Linked DNA regions of Micromonospora rhizosphaerae. Each later gene encodes a partner of the first gene's protein in a complex. Links are inferred from orthologs where the notes say so. Each region holds a gene or a part of one and is shown in the gene's direction. Other genes may lie near its edges.

Region 1 (3,107 bases):
GTCGAGGACGTCGCGCCGGCCGCCATGCTGGCGTCGCGGGCGGAGGTGGCTTCCTGATGGCTCGCCTGAAGGTCACCCAGGTCCGGTCCGAGATCGGGACCAAGCGCAACCAGCGTGACTCGCTGCGTTCGCTCGGTCTGAAGCGGATCAACGACGTGGTGGTCAAGGAGGACCGGCCCGAGATCCGCGGCATGATCTTCACGGTCAGCCACCTCGTGAAGGTCGAGGAGGTCGAGTAATGACGATCAAGGTGCACCACCTGCGCCCGGCGCCCGGTGCCAAGACCGCGAAGACCCGCGTGGGTCGCGGTGAGGCCTCGAAGGGCAAGACCGCCGGTCGCGGTACCAAGGGTTCGAAGGCCCGGAAGAACATCTCGGCGGCGTTCGAGGGTGGGCAGATGCCCATCCACATGCGCCTGCCGAAGCTGAAGGGCTTCAAGAACAAGTTCAAGGTCGTCTTCCAGGTGGTCAACCTGGACCGGCTCGCCGAGCTCTTCCCGAACGGCGGCCAGGTCGGCCCGGTCGAGCTGGTCGAGGCCGGCGCGGTCCGCAAGGGCCAGCCGGTCAAGATCCTCGGCACCGGCGACCTCGGCGGGGTGGCCCTCCAGGTGTCGGCGCACGCGTTCAGCGCGTCGGCCAAGGAGAAGATCACCGCCGCCGGTGGCTCCGTCACCGAGCTGTAAGGCAGAACCCATGGCGCCCGTTCAGTTGTCCCCAACTGGGCGGGCGTCATGGTCTACCTGGCCCGTGTGCGCCGGGTAACATTGGATTCGGTTTATGTAGCCGGGCACGTCTGCCCCGACCGGGATGGGGCTGTTAGAGTCCCATCCCAGCTATGGATATCGGGCGCTCGCCCGGCACCCACCCCGCCCCGCCAGGCATCACCGGCGGCCCGCCTCGCGCAGGAGGAAGAAAGTTGCTGTCCGCCTTTCTCAGTGCGTTCCGTACGCCTGACCTGCGCAGGAAGCTGCTGTTCACGGTAGGCATCATCGCGGTCTACCGGCTGGGCGCCACTATGCCCAGCCCGGGTGTCGCGTACGGCAACGTGCAGAAGTGCCTCGACACCCTCCAGGGGGGCAGCACCGGGGTGCTGAACCTGCTGGACCTCTTCTCCGGTGGCGCGCTGCTGCAGCTCTCGGTCTTCGCGCTGGGCATCATGCCCTACATCACCGCGTCGATCATCCTGCAGCTGCTGACGGTGGTCATCCCACGGCTGGAGCAGCTCCGCAAGGAGGGCCAGGCCGGCCAGGCGAAGATCACCCAGTACACCCGCTACCTCACCCTCGGGCTGGGCATCCTCCAGTCCTCGGCGTTCGTTGCCCTGGCCCGCTCCGGGCAGCTCTTCAACAACCAGTGCGACCAGTTCCCGATCATCCCGAAGGGCACCGGTATCCCGGACTGGCTGACCCTGAGCATCCTGGTCATGACCATGACCGCCGGCACCGGCGTGGTGATGTGGCTCGGTGAACTGATCACCGACCGGGGCGTCGGCAACGGCATGTCCGTGCTGATCTTCACCTCGATCGCGGCCCGGCTCCCCAGCGAGGGCTGGCGGATCAAGACCACCAAGGGCTGGGGGATGTTCTTCCTCGTCATCGCCCTGGTCCTGCTGGTCATCACCGCGGTCACCTTCATCGAGCAGGCGCAGCGCCGGATCCCGGTGCAGTACGCCAAGCGCATGATCGGCCGGCGGATGTATGGCGGCACCTCGACCTACATCCCGCTGAAGGTCAACCAGGCCGGCGTCATCCCGGTCATCTTCGCCTCGTCGCTGCTCTACCTGCCGCAGCTCGCGCTCCAGTTCTTCGACCAGACGAACCCGGGCAAGACCCAGGCCTGGATCCAGAACCACATCGTGAAGGCGAGCGCGCCGGAGCACATCGCGATCTACTTCCTGCTGATCATCTTCTTCACGTACTTCTACGTGTCGATCACGTTCAACCCGACCGAGGTCGCGGACAACATGAAGAAGTACGGCGGCTTCGTGCCGGGCATCCGCCCCGGCAAGCCGACCGCCGAGTACCTCGACTTCATCCTCAGCCGGATCACCCTGCCGGGCGCGCTCTACCTGGGCATCATCGCGATCCTGCCGAACTTCTTCTTCATCTGGCTCGACAACCAGCAGTTCCAGAACTTCCCGTTCGGCGGCACCGCTGTGCTCATCATGGTCGGCGTCGGTCTGGAGACCGTGAAGCAGATCGAGAGCCAACTCATGCAGCGGAACTACGAAGGGTTCCTGCGGTAGATGCGACTCGTTCTGGTTGGCCCGCCAGGCGCGGGCAAGGGCACACAGGCGGAGTTCATCGCCGCCCACCTCTCCGTGCCGAAGATCTCGACCGGCGACATCTTCCGGGCCAACGTGTCGCAGGGCACCCCGCTCGGCACGGAGGCCAAGCGGTACATGGACGCGGGCAAGCTGGTCCCGGACGAGGTCACCATCAACATGGTGCGGGACCGGCTCGCCGAGCCGGACGCCAGCGAGGGCTTCCTGCTCGACGGCTTTCCGCGTACGGTGCCGCAGGCCGCCGCGCTGGACAAACTCCTCGCCGACTTCGGCACCGCGCTGGACCTGGTGCTGGAGCTGGTCGTCGACGACGACGAGGTGATCCGGCGGTTGTCCGGCCGGCGTACCTGCCGCGGCTGCGGCAAGATCTGGCACGTGGAGTTCGACGCCCCGACGCGGGAAAGCATGTGCGACCGCTGCGGCGCCGAGCTGTTCCAGCGCGAGGACGACAAGCCGGAGACCATCGCCGCCCGGCTGCGGGAGTACGCCGAGAAGACCGCGCCCCTGGTCGACTACTACGGCGCTCAGGGCAAGCTGGTGGGCATCGACGCCACCGGGCCGGTGGAGGACGTCACTGTTCGCGCCATCGATGCCCTGCGCTCGTACGGCGGCTGACGTCCCGCCCGGGGCTCCGGCGGATAGAGTGCGAACGGCGGGGTACGTCCGACGTGCCCCGCTGTTCCGCGCAACGAAAGGTAAACCCTCTATGCGCCGTCCCCAGCTGGACGTCCAGCTGAAGACCCCCGACCAGATCGAGAAGATGCGGGCCGCCGGACTGGTGGTCGCCCGCGCGCTGCGTCGGATGCGGGAGGCGGTCGCGCCCG
Region 2 (3,651 bases), 1.8 Mb from region 1 along the record:
ACCAGGCCGCAGGAGGCGAGCAGCTCCCCGGTGGCCGCGTCACAGACCGCGAACGGCGCCCCGGTGCCGTCCGCCCAGGCCGCCGAAGCCTTCCCGGTCACGAAGTCGTGGGCGTGTTCGGGCAGGTACGGGCGCGGTACGGTGGTCCAGCGCTGGATGTCCGGGTCCTGGCAGGCGCGGTGCACCGCGTCGGCGTCCGCCGCCCGCCAGGGTCGCAGCAGCAGGCCGTCCTCGGTGATCTCCACAGGCTCCACCCGAGCCATCGTGCCGGATCGTTCGCGTTGGGCGTAACCCGATTACCGCCGGTCATCGCCCGTGCCGTGCGTTATGTCGGTTTCGCCGGTCCGGACCGCCGCCACCAGTGACCGCTGCCGCGCTGGAGCGCCTACGATGGTTCGAGACTGTCTAGGGGAGCGTTGATCCGTGTCGATTCTGGAAAAGGTCCTTAGCGCGGGCGAGGGCCGCATGGTGCGCCGGCTCAAGGCCATCGCCGCCGCCGTCAACTCGATCGAGGACGACTACGTCAACCTCACCGACGAGGAGCTGCGCGGCCTGACCGAGCAGTACCGCGAGCGGCTCGCCGATGGTGAGACCCTCGATGACCTGCTGCCGGAGGCCTTCGCCACGGTGCGCGAGGCGGCGGCGCGGGTGCTCGGCCAGCGCCCGTACGACGTCCAGGTGATGGGCGGCGCGGCGCTGCACTTCGGCAACATCGCCGAGATGAAGACCGGTGAGGGCAAGACCCTCACCTCGGTCATGGCGGTCTACCTCAACGCGCTCTCCGGTAACGGCGTGCACGTGGTCACGGTCAACGACTACCTGGCCCAGCGCGATGCCGCCTGGATGGGCCGGGTGCACGAGTTCCTCGGCCTGACCGTCGGCGTGGTGCTGCCCAACCGGCCGGCCAGCGAGCACCGTGCCGCCTACGAATGCGACATCACCTACGGCACCAACAACGAGTTCGGCTTCGACTACCTGCGCGACAACATGGCCTGGTCGAAGGACGAGCTGGTCCAGCGCGGCCACAACTTCGCGGTGGTCGACGAGGTCGACTCGATCCTCATCGACGAGGCCCGGACCCCGCTGATCATCTCCGGCCCGGCCGAGCACTCCGCCCGCTGGTACCAGGAGTTCGCCGGCGTGGTGGCCCGGATGCAGCCGGGCACCGACGGCGAGGGTGACTACGAGGTCGACCACGCCAAGCGGACCATCGCGGTCACCGAGCGCGGTGTGGCCAAGGTCGAGGACCGGCTCGGCATCGACAACCTCTACGAGTCGGTCAACACCCCGCTCGTCGGCTACATGAACAACGCGATCAAGGCCAAGGAGCTCTACAAGCGCGACAAGGACTACATCGTCAGCGACGGCGAGGTCCTGATCGTCGACGAGTTCACCGGCCGCATCCTGCACGGCCGGCGCTACAACGAGGGCATGCACCAGGCGATCGAGGCCAAGGAGGGGGTGGAGATCAAGCAGGAGAACCAGACTCTGGCGACCATCACCCTCCAGAACTACTTCCGCCTCTACGAGAAGCTCTCCGGCATGACCGGTACCGCCCAGACCGAGGCGAGCGAGTTCAACAAGGTCTACAAGGTCGGCGTCGTGACCATCCCGACGCACCGGCCGATGATCCGCCTCGACCGGGCGGACGTCATCTACAAGACCGAGAAGGCCAAGTTCAACGCCGTGGTGGAGGACATCGCCGAGCGGCACGAGCAGGGCCAGCCGGTGCTGGTCGGCACCGTCTCGGTGGAGAATTCCGAGATCCTCTCCCAGCTGCTGCGCCGCCGGGGCATCCCGCACTCCGTGCTGAACGCCAAGTTCCACGCCAAGGAGGCGGAGATCGTCGCCCAGGCCGGGCGCAAGGGCGCGGTCACCGTCGCCACCAACATGGCCGGCCGTGGTACGGACATCCTGCTCGGCGGCAACCCCGAGTTCCTCGCCGCCAACGAGCTGCGCCAGCGCGGCCTCGACCCGGTCGAGCAGCCGGAGGAGTACGCCAAGGCGATGGAGGAGGTCCTGCCCACGTGGAAGCAGGCCTGCGACGCCGAGGCCGAGGAGGTCGCCGCGGCCGGTGGCCTCTACGTGCTGGGCACCGAGCGGCACGAGTCCCGCCGGATCGACAACCAGCTGCGCGGTCGGGCCGGCCGGCAGGGTGACCCGGGCGAGTCCCGCTTCTACCTCTCCCTGCAGGACGAGCTGATGCGGCGCTTCCGGGCCGGTGCGGTCGAGGCGGTGATGGAGCGCTTCAACATCCCGGAGGACGTGCCGATCGAGTCGAAGATGGTCACCCGTCAGATCAAGAGCGCGCAGGCGCAGATCGAGGGCCAGAACGCCGAGATCCGCAAGAACGTCCTCAAGTACGACGAGGTGATGAACAAGCAGCGCCAGGTGATCTACGCCGAGCGCCTCCGGGTGCTCAACGGCGAGGACCTCTCCGAGCAGGTGCGCAACATGATCGACGACGTGGTGACCGCGTACGTCGTGGGCGCCACCAGCGAGGGCTACGCCGAGGACTGGGACCTCGACCAGCTCTGGTCCAGCCTCAAGCAGCTCTACCCGGTGGGCGTCTCCGTCGAGGAGCTGGAGGAGGAGGTGGGCTCGCGGGCCGGCCTCGACCAGGACTTCCTGCTCGCCCGGCTCAAGGAGGACGCGCACGCCGCGTACGACCGGCGCGAGGAGCAGCTCGGCGAGGAGGCGGTACGCCAGCTCGAGCGGATGGTGCTGCTCCAGGTCATCGACCGCAAGTGGCGTGAGCACCTCTACGAGATGGACTACCTGCAGGAGGGCATCAGCCTGCGGGCGTACGCCCAGCGCGACCCGGTGATCGAGTACCAGCGCGAGGGCTTCGACATGTTCTCCACCATGATGGACGGCATCAAGGAGGAGACGGTCGGCTTCCTCTACAACCTGGAGGTCCAGATCCAGGAGGCCGAGCCGGAGGCCGAGGAGGTGCAGCTGCTGGAGAAGCCGGTGGAGATCCGCGCCAAGGGCCTCAACCGCGCGCCGCAGCAGCAGGGCCTGCAGTACTCCGCGCCCACCATCGACGGTGAGGCGGGCGGCGGCGCGGTCGCCGTCGAGCGGGCCGACCAGCAGGCGCCGGCCCTCGGCATCGGCCGCCCGGAGAAGACCGCCCGGCCCGCCGCCCCGTCCCCGTCCGGCACCCCGCGGCGCCCGGCGGCCGCCGGGATGAACGGCCAGGCCGTCGCGGCGAGCACCGCCCGGCGGGCGGCGCCGGGCCAGGTGGACGCCGGTGAGGGCCCGTCCCGCAACGCCCCCTGCCCGTGCGGCTCCGGCCGCAAGTACAAGCGCTGCCACGGCGCCCCCAACAACGGCGCCTGACCAGCCCTTTCCCGCCAGCTCGACGGGCCCCGGCCACGCTCGGCCGGGGCCCGTCGGGCTTCACACGATCCACACCGCTTGCGCAAACTGGGGCTGTCGCGCCACCGGAATGGCCCGTTGTGCCGCATACAGAGTCGATCACCCCGCCAGCCGGACGCGGGCCGGCGGGGTCGGCGTCAGAGGACCTGGAGGGTGGTGCAGAGCCAACTGCCGCGGCGGTGCTCCAGGCGGAGGGCCATCGCCCAGCTGGCACCGGCCGGACCGGCGAGCACGGCCGCCGCCTCCACCGCGCCGGCCCGGGGTTCGCAG
Region 3 (2,843 bases), 6.0 Mb from region 1 along the record:
AGGCGATCGCGAAGTCCGACGCGTTCACCGTCGTGGGCGGCGGTGACTCGGCGGCTGCGGTCCGGACTCTCGGGCTGGACGAGTCGGCGTTCGATCACATCTCCACCGGTGGCGGTGCCTCCCTGGAATACCTCGAGGGCAAGACCCTCCCCGGCATCGCGGCGCTGGAGGACTGATGGCGGCCGTCACCCGCCGGCCGTTGATGGCCGGCAACTGGAAGATGAACCTGAACCACCTCGAGGCGAACCTCCTGCTGCAGAAGCTGGCGGCGAGCCTCACCGAGAAGCAGCTCACCGAGGTGGAGACGGTGGTCCTGCCGCCCTTCACCGACCTGCGCACGGTACAGACCGTGGTGGAGGGCGACAAGCTGCTGATCGGCTACGGCGGGCAGGACCTGTCGCCGTACCAGTCGGGGGCGTACACCGGGGACGTCTCCGGGCCGATGCTGGCCAAGCTCGGCTGCACCTACGTGGTGGTCGGCCACTCCGAGCGGCGGGCCTACCACTACGAGGACGACGCCGTGGTCAACGCCAAGGTCGCGGCGGCGCTCAGCAACGGGCTCACCCCGATCCTCTGCATCGGGGAGGGGCTGGAGATCCGGGAGCAGCTCCGGCACGTCCCGCACTGCTGCGACCAGCTGGACGCGGCGCTGAAGGGGCTCACCCCGGAGCAGGTGACCAGCGTCGTCGTCGCGTACGAGCCGATCTGGGCGATCGGCACCGGCAAGACGGCCACCCCGGAGGACGCCCAGGAGGTCTGCGGCGAGGTGCGCAAGCGGCTGGTCGAGACCTTCGGCGCGGCCACCGCGGACCAGGTCCGGATCCTCTACGGCGGGTCGGTCAAGGCGTCGAACGTCGCGGCGATCATGGCCCAGCCGGACGTGGACGGGGCCCTGGTGGGCGGGGCGAGCCTGGACGCCGAGGAATTCGCGCAGATCTGCCGGTTCCCGGAGCACATGGCCCGCTGACGGCTCGCTATCCTTGACCCCGCCCGTCCGCCGGTCGGTGCCACCGTGCCCGACAGGACCGGGTAGATGATCGCAACGAGAGGACTGACCCCCGCCATGCCGATCTGGTTCGCGTACACGATGATCGTGTTGCTGGTCATCACGAGCATCCTGCTCACCCTGCTGATCCTCCTGCACCGAGGTAAGGGCGGCGGGTTGTCGAGCATGTTCGGCGGCGGCGTCAGCTCCAGCCTGGCCGGGTCCTCGGTGGCCGAGAAGAACCTCGACCGTTACACCGTTCTGGTCGGGATCATCTGGTTCGCGTGCATCGTCGGGATCGGGCTCTGGCTCCGCCTCCAGCTCGGCAGCGGGGCAGCCTGACCCAGCCGGTCGAGTCGTACAATCTGCGCGCGGTCCGTCACGACGGGCCGCGCGCAGTCCTTTTCGCGGCACCGCGTCGCCCGCCGCCCATCCGAGCGGCGGTCCCCTCTCGACGACAGGAGCGAGCAGCCGTGGCGACTCGCAACGCCATCCGGGGCACCCGGATCGGGTCCGGCCCCGAACGGCCGACCGAACGGTCCGAGCCGGCCCCGCGCCGGGCAGTCACCTACTGGTGCGGCAACCACCACCGCGTCGAATTCCTGATCGCGGCCGAGGCCGAGGCGCCGCCGGTGTGGGACTGCCCGCGCTGCGGCCAGCCGGCCGGGCCGGACGCCGAGCACCCGCCCGGGCGGGCCCGCACCGAGCCCTACAAGACCCATCTGGCGTACGTGAAGGAGCGGCGCACCCCGGAGCAGGCCGAGGCCATCCTCGCCGAGGCCCTCGCCGCGCTGCGCGAGCGCCGCGGCGGCTGACGCCCGGCAGCCCGGAGACCGCCGGGGTTGCGCCCGTTCAGCGCAGGCTGCGCAGCCGGGGCGGCACCTCGGCCGCCGCGGCCCGGTCCAGCAACCAGAGGGTACGACCGACGCCGTGCACCCCGGCCGCGGGCAGCTGCACCGGGCCCGCCCCGGCCAGCGCCATGCCCACCGCCCGGGACTTGTCCGCCCCGCTGGCCACCAGCCACACCTCCTCGGCGGTGTTGATGGCCGGTAGGGTGAGCGTGATCCGCACCGGCGGCGGCTTGGGGCTGCCCCGGACCGCGCTGACCGGCCGGCTCTCGTAGTGCACCGGGTGCTCGGGGAAGACCGACGCCACGTGCCCGTCCTCGCCGACCCCCAGCAGCAGCACGTCGAAGTGGGGAAGCGCGGCGTGGCCGGGCCGGGCCGCGCTGGCCAGCTCCTCGGCGTACCGGGCCGCGGCCGCCTCCGGGTCGGCGCCCGCCGGCCCGTCGGAGGCGGGCATCGGGTGGATCCGCGCCGGGTTCAGCGGCACCGCGTCCAGCAGCGCCGCCCGGGCCTGGGTCTCGTTGCGGTCCGGGTGGCCGGCCGGCAGGAACCGCTCGTCGCCCCACCAGACGTCGACCCGGGACCAGTCGACGGCGTCCCGGGCCGGCAGCGCCACCGCCGCCCGGTACACCGCCGCGGCGATCCGCCCGCCGGTCAGTACCACCGACGCCTCGCCCCGGTCCGCCTGGGCGTCGAGCAGCTTCACCACGAACCGGGCCGCCACCGCCTGCGCCAGCAGGTCGGCATCCGCGTGTACGGCGACACTCGCCTCACTCATTCGTCCGTGCCTTCGTGTTCCGACCGCTTGGCGCGGTCACCTGTGCTGTCCGACCCGCCGAGCGGTCCCGGCCCGCGCCCGGCGTACCGGCCGTCCGCAGGGTCCCGGGAGCCGGCTCAGTGGTTCGCGGTCGTGCCGCCGTGCGCGGTGATCCCGGCCTCGGCCCGCTGCGCGGTCGCCGGGTCCTTCCACAGGTGCACGCGCTGGGCGGGACGCTGCTGCAGGCCCGAGATGC

What was found.
Region 2: the proteins of secY (region 1) and secA are in contact, whole or in part, in a crystal structure (PDB 3DIN), measured with the Thermotoga maritima proteins. The link is inferred for Micromonospora rhizosphaerae from one-to-one orthologs. Residues at the interface, in WP_004081795.1 of Thermotoga maritima: Glu108, Gly109, Glu110, Glu111, Ala236, Glu237, Arg238, Arg239, Ile240, Thr241, Ile242, Gln243, Tyr244, Ala245, Arg246, Arg247, Val248, Thr249, Gly250, Arg251, Arg252, Val253, Tyr254, Gly256, Ala257, Ser258, Thr259, Tyr260, Leu261, Pro262; in WP_004082002.1 of Thermotoga maritima: Glu261, Ala262, Arg263, Lys300, Ala301, Arg302, Thr303, Ile304, Ile305, Leu323, Tyr324, Asp325, Pro326, Val329, Ser330, Tyr333, Ile336, Lys340, Phe345, Val349, Glu363, Phe364, Tyr374, Ser375, Gly376, Gly377, Glu393, Ile395, Thr482, Ser483.
Region 3: secY (region 1) and secG share a complex: the UniProt entries of both Escherichia coli proteins name them as parts of the sec protein translocase complex. The link is inferred for Micromonospora rhizosphaerae from one-to-one orthologs.

The regions. Positions count from the first base shown.
Region 1 is NZ_FMHV01000002.1:94,656-97,762, reverse strand. Bases 121-3,079 are described here. They hold secY (preprotein translocase subunit SecY), read left to right. Parts: upstream 121-915; coding sequence 916-2,244; downstream 2,245-3,079. Other genes in these bases: map (type I methionyl aminopeptidase), read left to right, coding at 2,990-3,079; GA0070624_RS00500 (adenylate kinase), read left to right, coding at 2,245-2,898; rplO (50S ribosomal protein L15), read left to right, coding at 239-682; rpmD (50S ribosomal protein L30), read left to right, coding at 121-239. Also shown: rpsE (30S ribosomal protein S5), read left to right, coding at 1-57; more of rpmD, read left to right, coding at 57-120; more of map, read left to right, coding at 3,080-3,107. UniProt on the Escherichia coli protein: The central subunit of the protein translocation channel SecYEG. Consists of two halves formed by TMs 1-5 and 6-10.
Region 2 is NZ_FMHV01000002.1:1,886,353-1,890,003, forward strand. Bases 40-3,542 are described here. They hold secA (preprotein translocase subunit SecA), read left to right. Parts: upstream 40-423; coding sequence 424-3,342; downstream 3,343-3,542. Other genes in these bases: GA0070624_RS09170 (GNAT family N-acetyltransferase), read right to left, coding at 40-263; GA0070624_RS09180 (Rv3235 family protein), read right to left, coding at 3,519-3,542. Also shown: more of GA0070624_RS09170, read right to left, coding at 1-39; more of GA0070624_RS09180, read right to left, coding at 3,543-3,651. UniProt on the Escherichia coli protein: Required for protein export, interacts with the SecYEG preprotein conducting channel.
Region 3 is NZ_FMHV01000002.1:6,046,813-6,049,655, reverse strand. What follows is about bases 1-2,695. They hold secG (preprotein translocase subunit SecG), read left to right. Parts: upstream 1-1,063; coding sequence 1,064-1,327; downstream 1,328-2,695. Other genes in these bases: pgl (6-phosphogluconolactonase), read right to left, coding at 1,838-2,608; GA0070624_RS28495 (RNA polymerase-binding protein RbpA), read left to right, coding at 1,459-1,800; tpiA (triose-phosphate isomerase), read left to right, coding at 176-967; GA0070624_RS28510 (phosphoglycerate kinase), read left to right, coding at 1-176. In the rest of the region: GA0070624_RS28485 (glucose-6-phosphate dehydrogenase assembly protein OpcA), read right to left, coding at 2,725-2,843. UniProt on the Escherichia coli protein: Subunit of the protein translocation channel SecYEG. Overexpression of some hybrid proteins has been thought to jam the protein secretion apparatus resulting in cell death; while this may be true it also results in FtsH-mediated degradation of SecY.